Regions from separate parts of the Streptomyces sp. NBC_00322 genome, predicted to be linked through region 2. Evidence: riboswitches for the same ligand, from Rfam matches in the RefSeq annotation. Region 2 holds a riboswitch; each other region holds the start of a gene.

Region 1 (4,189 bases), 4.7 Mb from region 2:
TCGATGCGGCTCCGCCCCGGAACCGAACGGCTCAGGACGACATCGTGAGCCCGGCGCGGACCTCGCGGGCCGCGGCGACCAGGTGCTCCAGTGAGGTACGCACCTCGGGCCAGCCGCGCGTCTTCAGACCGCAGTCGGGGTTGACCCACAGCCGCTCGGCAGGAATCGCCTCAAGTCCCTTCCGCAGCAGCGCGGTTGCCTCCTCAGCACTCGGCACCCGTGGTGAGTGGATGTCGTAGACACCCGGTCCCACCTCGCGCGGATAGCCTGCCGTGGCGAGTTCGCCGGCCACCTGCATGTGGGAGCGGGCGGCCTCCAGGCTGATGACATCGGCGTCGAGATCGTCAATCGCCCGGAGGATGTCGCCGAACTCGGCGTAGCACATGTGCGTATGGATCTGGGTGTCCGGACGTACGCCGCCGGTGGTCAGCCGGAAGGCCTCCGTCGCCCAGGCCAGATAGGCCTCGTGGCCGTCGCCGCGCAGCGGCAGCGTCTCGCGCAGCGCGGGCTCGTCCACCTGGATCACCGAACTGCCCGCCGCCTCAAGGTCGTTCACCTCGTCACGCAGGGCGAGGGCGACCTGACGCGCGGTCTGGGCGAGCGGCTGGTCGTCTCGTACGAAGGACCAGGCGAGCATGGTGACAGGTCCGGTGAGCATGCCCTTGACGGGACGGTCGGTGAGCGACTGGGCGTAGCGGGTCCAGCGGACCGTCATCGCATCGGGGCGGGAGACGTCGCCTGCCAGGATCGGCGGCCGGACATAGCGGGTGCCGTACGACTGGACCCAGCCGCGCTGCGTCGCGAGATAGCCGCTGAGCTGTTCGGCGAAGTACTGGACCATGTCGTTGCGTTCGGGCTCGCCGTGTACGAGTACGTCGATGCCGGTCTTCTCCTGGAAGGAGACGACCTCGCGGATCTCGGCCTCGATGCGCTCCTCGTACCCCTGGGTGTCGATGCGCCCGGCCCGCAGGTCGGCCCGTGCGGTGCGCAGTTCGACGGTCTGCGGGAACGAGCCGATAGTGGTCGTGGGCAGCAGGGGAAGGCGCAGACGTACGCGCTGGGCTGCCGCGCGCTGCGCGTACGGGAGGCTGCGCCGGGTGTCCGCCGCGGTGACGGCCGCGCTGCGGGCGCGAACGGCGGGGTCGCGGGTGAGCGCGGACGTGGCGCGGGAGAGCAGGTCGGCCCGGTTGGCGGCGAGCCTGGCGGCGATGGCGTCGGTGCCCTCTGTCAGCCCGCGGGCCAGCGTGACGACCTCGGCCGTTTTCTGGCGGGCGAAGGCCAGCCAGCGGGCGACCTGTGTGTCGACATCGCGTTCCGCGGCGGCGTCGAGCGGCACATGCAACAGGGAGCAGGACGGCGCGACATCCACTCGGCCGGCCAGCCCGAGCAGGGTGGCGAGGGTGGCGGCCGACTTCCCGAGGTCGTTGATCCATACGTTGCGACCGTCGACGACACCGGCGACGAGCCGCTTGCCGGGCAGTCCGCCGACGGCCGCGAGGTCGCGGAGGTTGGCGTGGGCCGCGCCGGTGAAGTCGAGGGCCAGTCCGTCGACGGGTGCCTTGGCCAGGACGGGAAGTGCGTCGCCGAGCCGGTCGAAGTAGGAGGCGATCAGCAGCTTCGGCCGGTCACTGAGCCCTCCGAGCTCGCGGTAGGCACGGCCCGCGGCGCCGAGCACGGCGGGCGGCTGGTCCTGGACCAGGGCCGGTTCGTCGAGCTGGACCCACTGGGCGCCCGCGGCCCGCAGCTCGCGGAGCACCTCGGCGTACACCGGCAGGAGCCGGTCCAGCAGGGTGAGCGGCTGGAAATCGGAAGCAACTCCGGGCGCGGGCTTGGCGAGCAGCAGATAGGTGATCGGCCCGACGAGCACCGGGCGGGCGGTGAGACCGAGCGCGAGCGCTTCCTTCAGCTCGGCGACCTGCTTGGCACAGTTGGCTGCGAAGGAGGTCTGGGGGCCGAGTTCGGGGACAAGGTAGTGGTAGTTGGTGTCGAACCACTTGGTCATTTCCAGGGGCGCGACGTCCTGGGTTCCGCGCGCCATGGCGAAGTAGCCGTCGAGCGCGTCGGCGTCGACGGCCGCCCGGTGACGCGGGGGAATGGCGCCGACCATGACGCTGGTGTCCAGGACATGGTCGTAGTACGAGAAGTCTCCGGTGGGGACTTCGTGGATACCGGCGCCTGCGAGCTGCTGCCAGGTGGCCCGGCGCAGCCGGGCGGCCGTCTCCTTCAGGGCGCCGGCGTCGACGCGGCCTTTCCAGTAGCCCTCGACGGCCTTCTTCAGTTCCCGGTTCGGGCCCTGGCGGGGGTAGCCGTGGACGGTGGCCCTGGATCCTGCGGCCGTGGATGTGCTGGTCACGGAACTCTCCTTCGCGAGTACTCGTCCATGACCTCGGACAGCTCGTGGGACGCGAAGGAGGGCAGAAACAGCCGTCTGCCCATGCCGCCGACCCGCCCACGAGGTCACCGAGATCTCCGCGCGCGTTCGCGCACGGGCAGTGGCAGGTCTTCGGACTCATGGGCACGCCCTCGCGTACGGGTTCGCGTACGCAGGCACCTACTGGCCGTCGCTTCCCGGATCCGCTGCCGGATCCAGTGCGTATGACGGCGGTCGTTCCCACTCACCGCTGCGGGGCAGTTCCGGATTCCCACCGGATTCCCTCTTGCGACGCGTCTGCCTGGAGGGCAGGGCGAACCAGCTGCACGATCACCCTAGGCGCGCCATTGACATGTGACCAAACGGTCACCTATTTTGGATGGCATGGACGAAGTGTTCAAGGCACTGGCCGACCCGACGCGGCGCAGCCTCCTCGACGAGCTCTTCCGTCAGGACGGGCAGACGCTCAGCGCGCTCGAGGCACGCTTCGGCATCAGCCGCTTCGGCGTGATGAAGCACCTCAAGCAGCTCGAGGAAGCCGGCCTGATCGTGACCAGACGCCGCGGCCGGGAAAAGCTCCACTTCCTGAACCCCGTCCCTATCCGGCTCGTCCACGACCGGTGGGTGAGCAAGTACGCGGAACCCTGGGCGGCCGCACTCAGCGGCCTCAAGAGCCGACTGGAGAGCCCCGTGGAAAAGGTCTTCGAGATTTACATCCGCACCACCCCTGAGCGCCTCTGGGAGGCGATCACCGACCCCGAGATCCGGAGCAAGTACAACTTCGGCATGCGGGTCACCTCGGACTGGAAGCCCGGCGGGCGCTTCGAGATGGGCTCCCCCAAGGCCGACGGCCTGCTCGGCGAGGGCGAGATCCTCGAAATCGATCCACCGCGCAAGCTCGTCCAGAGCATGGTCGCGCTCTGGAGCGACGAGGTGAAAGCCGAAGGCACGTCGAGGGTCACCTGGGACATCGAGCCCGTCGGCGACTCCTGCCGGCTCACCGTCACGCACGACCAGCTGCGCGAGGGCGCGAACGAGCAGCTGTACGGCGGTTGGCCGATGATCCTCTCCGGCCTCAAGACCTGGCTGGAAACGGGCGAGCTGCTGACCACGCCGGGCTCACTGATGTACACCTGATCAGGCCCGGCGACCCGCTTTTCCGGTACGGCTGTGCGAGGTGGGACCCGTACCGGAAAAGCGTCGGGTCACCTCAGGAGCCGCCGGACTGCCCGATACGCAGGCCGGCTCCCACCACGCGCGCCTTGATGCCGTCGCGCTCCACGGTGATGTGCTGGAGCCGCAACTCCTTCAGCGAGCGGGGAAGTTCGAAGGAGAGCGACAGCCGCTCGGACAGCTCCGGGGGCTTGAGGGCGAGCAGCGCCTCGACCACACCGGGATCGATGCCCACCTTCCGCAGCAGTTGCGGATGCTCCAGTACGACATCGACGAGATTGACCTTCATCAGCCGCTCGATGAACTTCGGTGCGCTGGTGAGCCGGTGGAGCTCCTCCTCGCTCCGCAGCGCCCGGCGCACATACTCCCTGGGCACTCCGAGCCGGTCCACGATCGCGGGCACCGCAAGCAGCGCCTTCAGCCGGGCGCCTTCGCTGCTGATCCGCTCGGCGGCCTCGCGGTGCAGTCGCAGGCCGGAGTGTTTCGGGTCCGTGCCGGGCCGGTAGGTGGCCACCCGGGGAATGTCGAGCTGCATGCCGTCCAGGGTGGTGGTGAGGGAGCGTTCGTTGTCGCGCTGAATGTGCGCCTGTGCCTGTACGCGCAGATCCTGTCCGGCGACGGCGAGTTCGCCGTTCACCCGGACCG
Region 2 (4,189 bases):
AGAAGTTGCGTCCGGTCGGCAGGACGTTGACCAGGCCTCGCAGCGGGGAGCCGGAGGGGCCCGCCGGGACGAAGCCGCCGTTCAGCGCGTGGACGGCATGGTCGAGTTCGGCGGTCGTGGCGGCGAGGCGGGGGACGACCTCGCGGGAGGCGAAGTCCAGGATGGCCGCGACCTCGGGGCCGTGCCCGGCGGGGACCGCATCGGGGTTCCACCCGGCGTCCTCCATCGCCTGCACCAGCTCGCGCGCCTTCTCCTCGGCCGCGTCCGCGGTCGTTCGGGTGGCCGCCGACTCGTCCAGGCCCAGCGCCTCCCGCAGGCCCGGCAGCGACGACGTCCCGCCCCAGATCTGGCGCGCCCGGAGGATCGCGAGAACCAGGTTGACGCGGTCGGCGCCTGCGGGCGGGGAGCCGAGGACATGGAGGCCGTCGCGGATCTGGGCGTCCTTGACCTCGCACAGCCAGCCGTCGACATGGAGCAGGAAGTCGTCGAAGCCGTCGTCGTCCGGGCGGTCTTCGAGGCCCAGGTCGTGGTCGAGCCTGGCCGCCTGGATGAGGGTCCAGATCTGCGCGCGGATCGCGGGGAGTTTGGCCGGGTCCATGGAGGAGATCGCGGCGTATTCGTCGAGGAGCTGTTCCAGGCGCGCGATGTCGCCGTAGGAGTCGGCGCGTGCCATCGGCGGGACCAGGTGGTCGACGAGCGTGGCGTGGACGCGGCGCTTGGCCTGCGTGCCCTCGCCCGGGTCGTTGACCAGGAAGGGGTAGATCAGCGGGAGGTCGCCGAGCGCGGCGTCGGGGCCGCAGGCCGCGGACAGACCGGCGTTCTTGCCGGGCAGCCACTCCAGGTTGCCGTGCTTGCCGAGGTGGATCATCGCGTCGGCGCCGAAGCCACCGTCGTCCGCGGACGCGGCGATCCAGCGGTACGCGGCCAGGTAGTGGTGCGAGGGCGGCAGATCGGGGTCGTGGTAGATCGCGATCGGGTTCTCGCCGAAGCCCCGCGGCGGCTGGATGAGGATGAGGAGGTTCTCGTGGCGCAGGGCCGCGAGGACTATGTCGCCCTGCGGATTGCGGCTGCGGTCGAGGAACATCTCGCCGGGCGGCGGGCCCCAGTGCTCCTCGACGGCCGAGCGCAGTTGCTGCGGCAGCGTCGCGTACCAGCGCTTGTAGTCCGCCGCCGGGATACGGACCGGATTGCGCGCCAACTGCTCCTCGGTCAGCCAGTCCTGGTCGTGGCCGCCCGCCTCGATCAGGGCGTAGATCAACTCGTCGCCGTCGCCGGAGGCGAGGCCGGGTACGGGCTCCGTACCGAAGTCGTAGCCCTCCGCCCGCAGTCGGCGCAGGAGGGCCACCGCGGACGCGGGGGTGTCCAGGCCCACCGCGTTGCCGATCCGCGAGTGCTTCGTCGGGTACGCGGAGAGCACGAGCGCGAGGCGCTTGTCGGCGGCGGGGATGTGCCTCAGGCGCGCATGGCGTACGGCGATTCCCGCGACCCGTGCCGCCCGCTCGGGGTCCGCCTCGTACGCCGGAAGGCCGTCCGCGTCGATCTCCTTGAAGGAGAACGGCACGGTGATCAGGCGGCCGTCGAACTCCGGGACCGCGATCTGGCTGGCCGCGTCCAGCGGCGAGACGCCCTCGTCGCTCTCCTCCCACGTGCTGCGCGAACCGGTCAGGCACAGCGCCTGGAGGATCGGCACGTCCAGGCCGCTCAGGGCGCCCGCGTCCCACGACTCGTCGTCGCCGCCCGCCGATGCCTCGGCGGGCCGGGTGCCGCCCGCCGCGAGAACGGTGGTGACGATGGCGTCGGCGGCGCCGAGCGCGTCGATCAGTTCGGGTTCCGGGGCGCGCAGGGAGGCGACGTACAGCGGGAGGGGACGGCCGCCCGCGTCCTCGATCGCCGTGCACAGGGCGTCGACGAAGGCGGTGTTGCCGCTCATGTGGTGGGCGCGGTAGTAGAGCACGGCCACGGTCGGGCCGTCGGTCTCCCGCACGGTGCGCTCCAGCGGGCCCCATGTCGGTGCGGGGGCCGGTGATTCGAAGCCGTGGCCGGTGAGGAGCACCGTGTCGGAGAGGAAGCGGGCCAGCTGCTCCAGGTTGGCGGGGCCGCCGTGGGCCAGGTAGGCGTGGGCCTCGGCCGCGATGCCGACGGGGACCGTGGACGCCTCCATCAGCTGGGCGTCGGGGGCCTGTTCACCGGTGAGGACGACGACCGGAAGCCCGGCCTCGTGCAGCAGGTCGAGCCCGTCCTGCCATGCGCGTACGCCGCCGAGGAGCCGTACGACGACCAGGTCCACGCCGTCCAGCAGGGCGGGCAGCTCGCTGAGGTCGAGCCGCGCGGGGTTGGCGAACCGGTACGCGACCGGGCCTCCGGCCGCGCGGGCACTGAGCAGGTCGGTGTCGGAGGTCGACAGCAGCAGAAGCATGCGAGCGCAGGCCTTCCTCGGGGTGTCCGCGCCCCGGGCGGTGTGGACGGCAGGAGTTCCTGGCTCACCCGGTGTGGACCGGGCTCACAGTGGCGGGACCGCGCCGGATTCGCACCGGGCTTCCTCCATGTCGCCGTCGCAGGCGATGACGGGCCGGCCGGCCCGTCGCCTGAGCATAGTAGGGCTCGGGAGGCGGCAGACGGGCGTGCGGCGGGTGTGATGATCGGCGCAGGTGGGCGGGAGTGAGGTGGAAGGGGCGGTGGGTATGCTCGCCGCCATGCCGACCGCCCCAGGCCCCCGCGACGCCGGGGCGATACCCCCGAGCCGTGACCGTGGCGACGCCTGCCCCGGCACGCTGCGCCTCCACGCGGCGGACGACGGCGCGCTGGCCCGGGTACGGATTCCGGCGGGCGCACTGACCACCGGCCAGGCGCTGGCGCTGTGGGATGCGGCACAGCGGCTCGGCGACGGTTCGCTGCACCTCACCTCGCGCGGCAATGTGCAGCTGCGCGGCCTCGCCGAAGACTGCGGTGGGGAGCTGGCCGATGTGCTCGGCTCGGCGGGTCTGCTGCCCTCGCCCCGGCACGAGCGGGTGCGCAATGTCGTCGCGTCCCCGCTCTCCGGGCTCGACGGGCGAGGCGAAGCCGATGTGCAGCCCTGGGTAAGGGAGTTGGACCGGCTCCTGTGCGCGAGCGAGGCGGCGACCGGGCTGTCGGGGCGTTTTCTGTTCGCGCTCGACGACGGCCGCGGGGATGTGGCGGCGCTGGGTGCGGACGTGACCGTGCAGGCGGCGGCAGGCGGAACGGATGCGGTGCTCCGGCTGGGTTCGGACGACGCGGGTGTGTCGGTACGCGGTGAAGACGCGCCGCGTGCCGCCCTGCTGGCCGCCGAAGCTTTCCTGGATGCCGCGCGCGGCAGCGCCACCCGCTGCTGGCGGGTGAGTGAACTGCCCGGCGATGCCGCCGAGTTGATGACCGAGGTGGCCTCGCGTCTGGCGGCGGACGGGATCAACGGCACGCTCGTGACGGTGCCTCCCACGACGGTCGGCGACCCGCCCCGGCCGGGCGCCGTCGCGGGTCCCGACGGGCGCACCACCGCACTGTCCGTCGTCGCGCCGCTCGGCGTGCTCACCGCTGCCCAGTGGCACGAACTGGCCGCCGTGGCCGAGCACGACGGCAACGGCGAACTACGGCTCACCCCTTGGCGCGGTGTGATTCTCGCCGGGGTCAAGGACGCCGCCGCCCTCGAAACGGCCGGGCTCATCACCTCCCCCGCCTCCCCATGGCTCGGCGTCGGCGCATGCGTCGGCCGGCCCGGCTGCGCCAAGTCCCTGGCCGACGTGCGGACGGACGCGGCGAAGGCGCTCGGCCCGGGGCCTTCGAGCCTGCCCGTGTACTGGTCCGGCTGCGAACGCCGTTGCGGCCATCCGCACGGCGACTGGGTGGACGTCGTCGCGACCGCCGACGGCTACGACGTCCGCGTACACGGGGACAAGCCGTGCACCGGCATGCCCCCTTCCGAACTCGCCGCCATCGTGGCGGCTGCGCGCACGAGCGCCGTGACGCGTTGACGAAATGAGCGAGAGCACAGTGTTCGACTACGAGAAGGACGGCGCGGCGATCTACCGCCAGTCCTTTGCCACCATCCGCGCGGAAGCGGATCTCGCGGGGCTGCCCGCCGATGTCAGCCAGGTCGCGGTCCGGATGATCCACGCCTGCGGCATGGTCGACCTGGTACGCGATCTCTCGTTCACTGCGGACGTGGTGGCCCGCG
Region 3 (4,189 bases), 120 kb from region 2:
GGACCAGGCGGGCAGCGGGCCGTTGCGCTCGGCGAGCGAGCAGGACGCCTCGTACGCGGCGAGCATGATCCGCTCGGCGATCTTCGTGGAGAGCGCCTTCGCCTCGGGGGAGTCGAAGGGCAGGCGCAGCTTGAAGAAGACGTCCTGGAGGCCCATCGCGCCCAGGCCGACCGGACGCCACCTGGCGTTGGAACGGCCCGCCTGCTCGGTCGGGTAGAAGTTGATGTCGACGACCCGGTCGAGGAAGGTCACGGCGGTACGGACGGTCTCGTCCAGGCGCTCCCAGTCGATGCCGTCGCCCGCGACGAACGAACCCAGGTTGACCGAGCCGAGGTTGCAGACGGCCGTCTCGCCGTCGTCCGTGACTTCGAGGATCTCGGTGCACAGGTTGGAGCTGTGCACGACCCGGCCGGGCTCGGCGGTCTGGTTGGCGGTGCGGTTGGAGGCGTCCTTGAAGGTCATCCAGCCGTTGCCGGTCTGGGCGAGCGTACGCATCATCCGGCCGTACAGCTCGCGAGCCGGGATGGCCTTGCGGGCCAGGCCCTCGGCCTCCGCCTCGCGGTACGCGGCGTCGAACTCCTCGCCCCACAGGTCGACCAGCTCGGGCACATCGGCGGGCGAGAACAGCGACCAGTCGGCGTCGGCCTCGACGCGGCGCATGAACTCGTCAGGGATCCAGTGCGCGAGGTTGAGGTTGTGCGTACGCCGAGCGTCCTCACCGGTGTTGTCGCGCAGCTCCAGGAACTCTTCGATGTCCGCGTGCCAGGTCTCCAGATAGATCGCGGCCGCGCCCTTGCGCCGGCCGCCCTGGTTCACGGCGGCGACCGAGGCGTCGAGGGTCTTCAGGAACGGCACGATGCCGTTGGAGTGCCCGTTGGTGCCACGGATCAGCGAACCGCGGGCGCGGATACGGGAGTACGAGAGACCGATGCCGCCCGCGTGCTTGGACAGGCGAGCGACCTGGTGGTAGCGGTCGTAGATCGAGTCCAGCTCGTCCAGCGGGGAGTCCAGCAGATAGCAGGACGACATCTGCGGGTGGCGGGTCCCGGAGTTGAAGAGCGTGGGCGAGGAGGGGAGGTAGTCGAGCCTGCTCATCAGCCGGTAGAGCGCGGCGACCTCGTCCAGGGCGCGGGTGCTGTTGTCCTCCGCGAGGCCCGAGGCGACGCGCAGCATGAAGTACTGCGGGGTCTCGATCACCTGACGGGTGATCGGATGCCGCAGCAGATAGCGGCTGTAGAGGGTGCGCAGACCGAAGTAGCCGAAGCGGTCGTCCGCGTCCCGGTCGATCAGCGCGTCCAGCCGGGCGGCGTGCAGCGCCACGAACTCGGCAGTGCGGTCGGCGATCAGGCCCTCTCGGTGGCCGACCGCGACCGAGGCGGAGAAGGAGACCGCGCCCTGTCCGGCTGCCTCGTCGGCGATATGACGGGTCAGCAGGCGGGCAGCGAGCCGGGAGTAGGCAGGGTCCTCGGAGATCAGCCCCGCGGCCGCGTCGGTGGCCAGGCCCCGGAGCTCGGCCGCGTCCGAACCGGCGTGCCGGCCGCGCAGCGCGGCGGCGGCGACACGGCCGGGGTCGGTGTCGGGCAGATCGGCGGTGAGACCGGTCAGGGTCCGCAGAAGCGCGGTCCCGGGGCCGTCGGCCACCTGCTCGGAGATGCCTGAAGCCGGATCGGCTGGCGCGATGGTCACGTGGTGCTCTCCCTCGCTCGGCTCTGGGCCGGCGGGGGAGGCGTCACGGGCGCGCGTCACGGGGACGGCTCACCGCGTCCACCGGCCCAACCGCGAGGCCCGGACGTGTCGGCACCCGGTTCGGTCGAGCCGGATGCGCCGTCGGCAGGTCTTCGGACTAGTGGGGTGCGACAAAGCGCACCGCATCACACCGTTGCGGGACAGTTCCGGATTCGCACCGGATTCCCCTGCGGCGACAGCGAGCATGAGCATACATGTGGGGGCGGGGAGTTGCCGCACCCACCACATGTTGTGTCGGGGCGGCTACGGGGTGCGGGTGCGCCTGCGGCGGGCTCTGCCCCCGTCCCGTCCCTTCCCGAATCGGGGCTCCGCCCCGAACCCCGCATACGACCTTCGGCCGCATGTCCTCAAACGCCGGTCGGGCTGAACTTCAGCGCGGGGTGGGGGAACAAGCCCCGAACAAGCCAAAGGGCCGCCATGCCCCCCGCCAGGGGACGCGGCGGCCCTCGCGCCAAGTCCGACCGTCAGTGACCCGCGTCCGCCGTCGCCGACGGCAGTTCCGCCTTCACGCCCGGATCTCCCGCGTCCGCCGTGTAGTCCGACGGCGACGTCTCGTCGACGCCCTCCGGCGCCTTCACCGCCCGCAGTGCGAACGTCAGCACCACCGTCACCACCACGTTCAGCACGAACGCCGTCAGACCGATGTACCCGATCTCGCCGAAGCCGGGAATCTCCGCGGACGAGCCGCCGAAGTGCTTCTGCGTCGGGCTGGCCACTCCGTACGCCGCCGCCGTGCCGTAGATCATGCCCACCGCCCAGCCCGCCAGCAGCGCCCAGCGGTGGAACCAGCGGGTGAACAGGCCGCCCACCAGCGAGGGGAAGGTCTGGAGGATCCAGATGCCGCCCAGAAGCTGGAAGTTGATGGCCACCGTCTTGTCCATCGTCAGGACGAAGACCAGCGCGCCGACCTTCACCAGGAGGGACACCAGCTTGGAGACCTTGGTTTCCTGCGCGGGCGTCGCGTCCGGCTTGATGAAGTCCTTGTAGATGTTCCGCGTGAACAGATTCGCCGCGGCGATCGACATGATCGCCGCCGGCACCAGCGCCCCGATGCCGATCGCCGCGAAGGCGACACCGGCGAACCAGTCGGGGAACATGTTCTCGAACAGCTGCGGGATGGCCAGCTGACCGTTCTTCACCTTCACGCCCGCCGCGATCGCCATGAAGCCGAGCAGCGCCAGCAGGCCCAGCATCAGTGAATACAGCGGCAGAATCGTGGTGTTGCGCCGGATCACGTCACGGCTGCGCGAGGAGAGCGTCGCCGTGATCGAGTGCGGATACATGAACAGCGCCAGGGCGGATCCGAGTGCCAGCGTGGCGTATCCCCACTGGCCCGCCTCCGCCGGTGCCAGCGCGCCCCGTGGCTTGTCGGTCGCCGGGTTGATCTGCGCCAACGCGTCGCCCGCCTTGGCGAAGATGTCGTCGAAGCCGCCGAGCTTGATCGGGATGTAGATGATCGCCACCGCGATGACGATGTAGATCAGCGTGTCCTTGACGAAGGCGATCAGCGCGGGGGCCCGCAGCCCGGAGGAGTACGTGTACGCCGCGAGCACACCGAAGGCGATCAGCAGCGGCAGGTCCTTGACGAACCAGTTCGTCGTCTCGCCGCCGCCGACACCCATCACGTCGAGTACGGCCTGGATGCCGACCAGTTGGAGTGCGATGTACGGCATCGTCGCCAGGATGCCGGTGACGGCGACCGCGAGCGACAGGCCCTTCGAGCCCCAGCGTCCGCGGACGAAGTCCGATGTGGTGACGTATCCGTGCTTGTGCGAGACCGACCACAGCCGCGGCAGGAAGGTGAAGATCAGCGGGTAGACGAGGATCGTGTACGGGACGGCGAAGAAGCCCGCCGCGCCCGCCGCGTAGATCGCCGCGGGGACGGCGACGAAGGTGTACGCCGTGTAGAGGTCGCCGCCGAGCAGGAACCAGGTCACCCAGGTGCCGAACGACCGGCCGCCCAGGCCCCATTCGTCGAGGCTGTCGCTCTCGGCCTTGCGCCAGCGCGCGGCCAGGAAGCCCATGACCGTGACGGCCAGGAAGAAGAAGATGAAGACGCCGAGTGCGACGCCGTTCACGCCGTCGTTCACTTCGACGCACCCCCCTTGCGGGCGCGCTGGTCGCGCTGCCACAGCTTGTAGGCGACCACGGTGAGCGCGGTGGAGATGAGCACCCAGAGCATCTGGTACCAGTAGAAGAACGGGATGCCGATGAACGTCGGCTCGGTCTTCGCGTACGAGCCGACCCAGAGCATCGCGACGAACGGCGCGAAGAGGCAGAGGGCGACGATCGCGCGCACCGGCGTGATCACTGGTTGTTTCTCGTCCGTCACATCTGACATACGGCGGCTCCGTCCCCTCACGTATCACCAGTTGTAATGCGCAGGAAATCTAGGGGAGGGTTCTGACCAGCGTCACCCCCGTCCGCATATCGGTACGGCAAC
Region 4 (4,189 bases), 3.8 Mb from region 2:
CGGTGCGGTCGCGCAGGGCGCGGAGCATGTTCTGGGCCAGTTCCTCGGTTCCGTACAGGGCGTACGCCGCGACCCTGACGGGCCCTCCCATGGCCCCGGACATGTAGTGGATGGGCGGGAGTTCGGGGACGAGGGTGGAGACGGCGGTGGCGTGCACGGCATGCGTGTGGACCACGGCGCCGGCGGAGGTGTTGCGGTAGAGCTCCAGGTGAAGGGGCAGCTCGCTGGTGGGGGCGAGGTCACCGCGGACCTGGTTGCCGTCGAGGTCGACGGCAACGGCGTCCTCCGGGGTGAGCCGGTCGTACGGGACTCCACTCGGGGTGACCAGGACGAGAGGGCCGACCCGTACCGAGACATTGCCCGACGTGCCCACCACCAGGCCTTCCGTCGCCGTCCTGCGGGCCGTGGCCACGAGGTCCCGCCACGCCCGCTCGATCGCGTCCTGCCGCTCCTGATCGGTCATGCGGCGATCCTGTCAGGCGTGGGCCGGTGCCACGGGACGGGCGGGTGACAGAGATCACGCGAATCCCCACGAAAGCCGTATGTCAGCGGTACTGCCGCCACCCCCGACAAGCGGAGCGCCAAATCCCCACTTCAGAACACCTTGAAGCCCACCCCAGTTCACCTTACGTTCATCCAGGTTAACTACGTTCACCGCGCCACTGACGTCAAGAGATTGCCTGGGTAAATGGAACACATCACGCTGCTGCTAGCGATCGTGATCGTGACAGCTCTCGTGTTCGATTTCACAAACGGTTTCCACGACACCGCCAACGCGATGGCGACGACCATCTCGACCGGCGCCCTGAAGCCCAAGACGGCGGTGGCCATGTCCGCCGCGCTCAATCTCGTCGGCGCGTTCCTGTCCGTCGAGGTCGCCAAAACGATATCCAGCGGCATCGTCACCGAGTCCGGCATCACTCCGGAAGTCATCTTCGCGGCGCTCGTCGGCGCCATCCTCTGGAACCTGATGACCTGGCTGATCGGTCTGCCGTCCAGCTCCTCGCACGCCCTGATGGGCGGACTGATCGGCGCCACCGTCGCCTCGGTCGGCATCGGCGGCGTCAACGGCGGCACCGTCGTCACCAAGGTCCTGATCCCCGCGATCGCCGCCCCCCTGGTGGCCGGCATCGCCGCGTTCCTGGCCTCCCGCCTGACGTTCAAGATCGGCAAGAACGCCGACGAGAAGGCCACGGCGAAGGGCTACCGCGCCGGCCAGATCACCTCGGCGGGCCTCGTCTCACTGGCCCACGGCACCAACGACGCGCAGAAGACGATGGGCATCATCACGCTGGCGCTCATCGCCGGCGGCGTGCTCTCGCCCGGTTCCAACCCCCCGATGTGGGTCATCCTCTCCGCCGGTCTCGCGATCGCGATGGGCACCTACCTCGGCGGCTGGCGCATCATCCGCACCATGGGCAAGGGCCTGACGGACCTTCGGCCGCAGCAGGGCTTCGCCGCCCAGACCAGTGCGGCCAGCGTCATCCTCGCCTCCTCCAACCTCGGCTTCTCGCTGTCGACGACGCACTCCTGCTCCGGCGCCGTGATGGGCGCGGGCCTGGGCCGCAAGGGGGGCGTGGTCCGCTGGTCCACCGCCACCCGGATGTTCGTCGCCTGGGGCCTGACGCTGCCCGCCGCCGCTCTGGTCGCCGCGGGCTCGGAGTTCGTGACCAAGCAGGGCGACTGGGGTGTCGCGGTCGTCGCGGCCTTCCTGATCGGCGCCTGCGCCGCGATCTGGTTCGTCTCCCGCCGCCAGGTGGTCGACCACACCAACGTCAATGACACGGACGCCGAGCCCGCGGGCGTCGTGACCGCCGCCATCGCGGCCGTCACGCCGCCGCCGGTTGGCACGCCCGCGCAGGACTTCAAGACGACCATCCCGGCTCCGGCCCCCGCCTCCGGCTCCGAGCCGACGCGTTCGGCCACGGTGTAAGGACAGATCAGCATGAAAATCGACTGGGCAGCACTCGGCTCCGTCTTCGGCGTGAGCCTCGTCGCCACCGTCGCCCTGGTGGGTCTGTTCACCCTGGGCGTGGTGGGCCTGACCAAGCAGGAGTCCGCGGCCACGAGCGGCGGCTCCGCGGTTCTGGCGCGCACCGGGGCGTACGCGTGCTTCGCGCTCTGCGCGGCGGCTGTGGCGTACGGGATCTATCTGATCGTCACCTGACAGCCGTTTCCGATACATCGGGTCCGGGCCGGGTCACCCCATCGGGTGACCCGGCTCGCGTGTGTGCCCCAACACACTCTTCCCATGCAGGTCAAAGGCCAGTTGACGCCCGTTCTCGCAGCGTGGTGGACTGCCGGAGCCATCTACGGCGGCAGAAGAGGAAGCCGGTGCGAATCCGGCGCGGTCCCGCCACTGTCACGGGGGAGCACTCCTCCGGAAGCCAGGAACTCTCACCGCCGGTCACGTCGAACCAGGGCGCGGACACCCTGAGTGAGGACATATCGCCATGCGCGGCTGCGGTTCGGTTCCTGCTGTGAGTACGAGGTTCCAACGAGGCGGAACGACGGCCTGAACCCATGCGTGCCGACCGCCGATTCGTGTACGGCGCCACCGCCGGCCTGGCCGGTGACCTGCTTCTGGGCGATCCCCGCCGAGGGCATCCGGTCGCCGCGTTCGGGCGGGCCGCGGGTGGTGTCGAGCGTGTGCTGTGGCGTGACCACCGGGGGTGGGGCGCGCTGCACACCGTGGTGTGCGCCGGAGGCGCCGCTGCTGCCGCCGCACTGCTGAGCCGTGGAGTACGGGGCCGCTCGGCCACCTCCGTCGCACTGACCGCCGCCGTCACCTGGGCCGTCGTCGGCGGCACGTCGCTGGGCCGGGAGGCACGCGCCATCGGTGGCGCGCTGGCCGCCGGGGACGTGGAGGTGGCCAGGGAACGGCTGCCGCATCTGTGCGGGCGCGATCCGCAGGCCCTGGACGAGCAGCAGATCGCGCGAGCGGTCGTCGAATCCGTCGCGGAGAACACCTCCGACGCCGTGGTGGGCGCGCTGGTCTGGGGGGCGCTCGCGGGCGTGCCGGGGCTGGTCGGCTTCCGGGCGGTCAACACCCTGGACGCGATGGTCGGCCACAAGTCGCTCCGCTACCGGCGGTTCGGCTGGGCCTCGGCCCGGCTCGACGACGTCGTGGGCTGGCCGGGCGCCCGGCTCACCGCGGCGCTGGCGGTGCTCGCGGGCGGGGACGCGCACGGAGCCGCCCGGGCCTGGCGAGACGACGCGAAGAAGCATCCGAGCCCCAACGCGGGCCCGGTCGAGGCGGCTTTCGCCGGTGCACTCGGTGTACGGCTCGGCGGAACGCTCTCCTACGCCGGACGCGTCGAGCACCGTCCCGTACTCAACGGTGATGGCCGCGCTGTCCAGTTCGGCGACATCGAACGTGCCGTGCGGCTCTCGCGCCGCGTCGGCTGGCTGACACTCGCGACCTGCGCGGCGGGGCGCCTCGCGGGGCATGCGCTGCGTGCGCGGCGCGCGGGAAAGGGGCGGGGATGAGCGGGCACAGGGGCGGCGGACTGATGGTCGCGGGGACCACGTCCGACGCGGGCAAGAGCGTCGTGACGGCAGGGATCTGCCGCTGGCTGGTGCGGCAGGGGGTGAAGGTCGCGCCCTTCAAGGGGCAGAACATGTCGCTCAACTCGTTCGTGACGCGCGAGGGCGCGGAGATCGGACGGGCGCAGGCCATGCAGGCGCAGGCGGCCCGCGTGGAGCCGAGCGCGCTGATGAACCCGGTGCTGCTCAAGCCCGGCAGCGACCGCTCCAGTCAGGTCGTGCTGATGGGCAGGCCGGTGGGTGAACTCAGCGCCCGCGGCTACCACGGCGGGCGGCAGGAGTCCCTGTTCGGGACCGTCGTGGAGTGCCTGGAGGAGCTGCGGGGCACGTATGAAGCCGTGATCTGCGAGGGGGCGGGCAGTCCGGCCGAGATCAATCTGCGGCGTACGGACATCGTGAACATGGGCATCGCACGGGCCGCGCGCCTGCCGGTGCTCGTGGTCGGAGACATCGACCGCGGCGGCGTCTTCGCCTCCTTCTTCGGTACGACCGCACTGCTCGCCCCCGAGGACCAGTCGCTGATCGCGGGCTATCTCGTCAATAAGTTCCGGGGCGATGTGACGCTCCTCGAACCCGGCCTGGAGATGCTGCACGGGCTGACCGGGCGGCACACCTATGGCGTGCTGCCCTTCGCGCACGGCCT

Evidence for each region. Region 2 has a riboswitch for cobalamin ahead of cobN (cobaltochelatase subunit CobN). Riboswitches for the same ligand answer to the same signal wherever they lie in the genome.
Region 1: it holds a riboswitch for cobalamin, as region 2 does, so the genes downstream of both, metE (5-methyltetrahydropteroyltriglutamate--homocysteine S-methyltransferase) here and cobN (cobaltochelatase subunit CobN) in region 2, are expected to answer to the same signal.
Region 3: it holds a riboswitch for cobalamin, as region 2 does, so the genes downstream of both, OG905_RS14390 (ribonucleoside-diphosphate reductase subunit alpha) here and cobN (cobaltochelatase subunit CobN) in region 2, are expected to answer to the same signal.
Region 4: it holds a riboswitch for cobalamin, as region 2 does, so the genes downstream of both, OG905_RS31385 (cobalamin biosynthesis protein) here and cobN (cobaltochelatase subunit CobN) in region 2, are expected to answer to the same signal.

Annotation. Positions count from the first base shown of each region.
Region 1 is NZ_CP108019.1:7,837,288-7,841,476, reverse strand. Features, by position in the region: gene metE (5-methyltetrahydropteroyltriglutamate--homocysteine S-methyltransferase) at 32-2,353, opposite strand; cobalamin riboswitch at 2,478-2,710, opposite strand; gene OG905_RS35785 (ArsR/SmtB family transcription factor) at 2,756-3,508, shown strand; gene OG905_RS35780 (LmeA family phospholipid-binding protein) at 3,582-4,189, opposite strand, start outside.
Region 2 is NZ_CP108019.1:3,107,292-3,111,480, forward strand. Features, by position in the region: gene cobN (cobaltochelatase subunit CobN) at 1-2,416, opposite strand, end outside; cobalamin riboswitch at 2,448-2,589, opposite strand; gene cobG (precorrin-3B synthase) at 2,694-3,986, shown strand; gene OG905_RS13855 (precorrin-8X methylmutase) at 4,006-4,189, shown strand, end outside.
Region 3 is NZ_CP108019.1:3,228,459-3,232,647, reverse strand. Features, by position in the region: gene OG905_RS14390 (ribonucleoside-diphosphate reductase subunit alpha) at 1-1,686, opposite strand, end outside; cobalamin riboswitch at 1,813-1,938, opposite strand; gene mctP (monocarboxylate uptake permease MctP) at 2,211-3,836, opposite strand; gene OG905_RS14380 (DUF3311 domain-containing protein) at 3,833-4,087, opposite strand.
Region 4 is NZ_CP108019.1:6,882,557-6,886,745, reverse strand. Features, by position in the region: gene OG905_RS31400 (class II aldolase/adducin family protein) at 1-463, opposite strand, end outside; gene OG905_RS31395 (inorganic phosphate transporter) at 689-1,933, shown strand; gene OG905_RS31390 (hypothetical protein) at 1,946-2,167, shown strand; cobalamin riboswitch at 2,277-2,416, shown strand; gene OG905_RS31385 (cobalamin biosynthesis protein) at 2,524-3,489, shown strand; gene OG905_RS31380 (cobyric acid synthase) at 3,486-4,189, shown strand, end outside.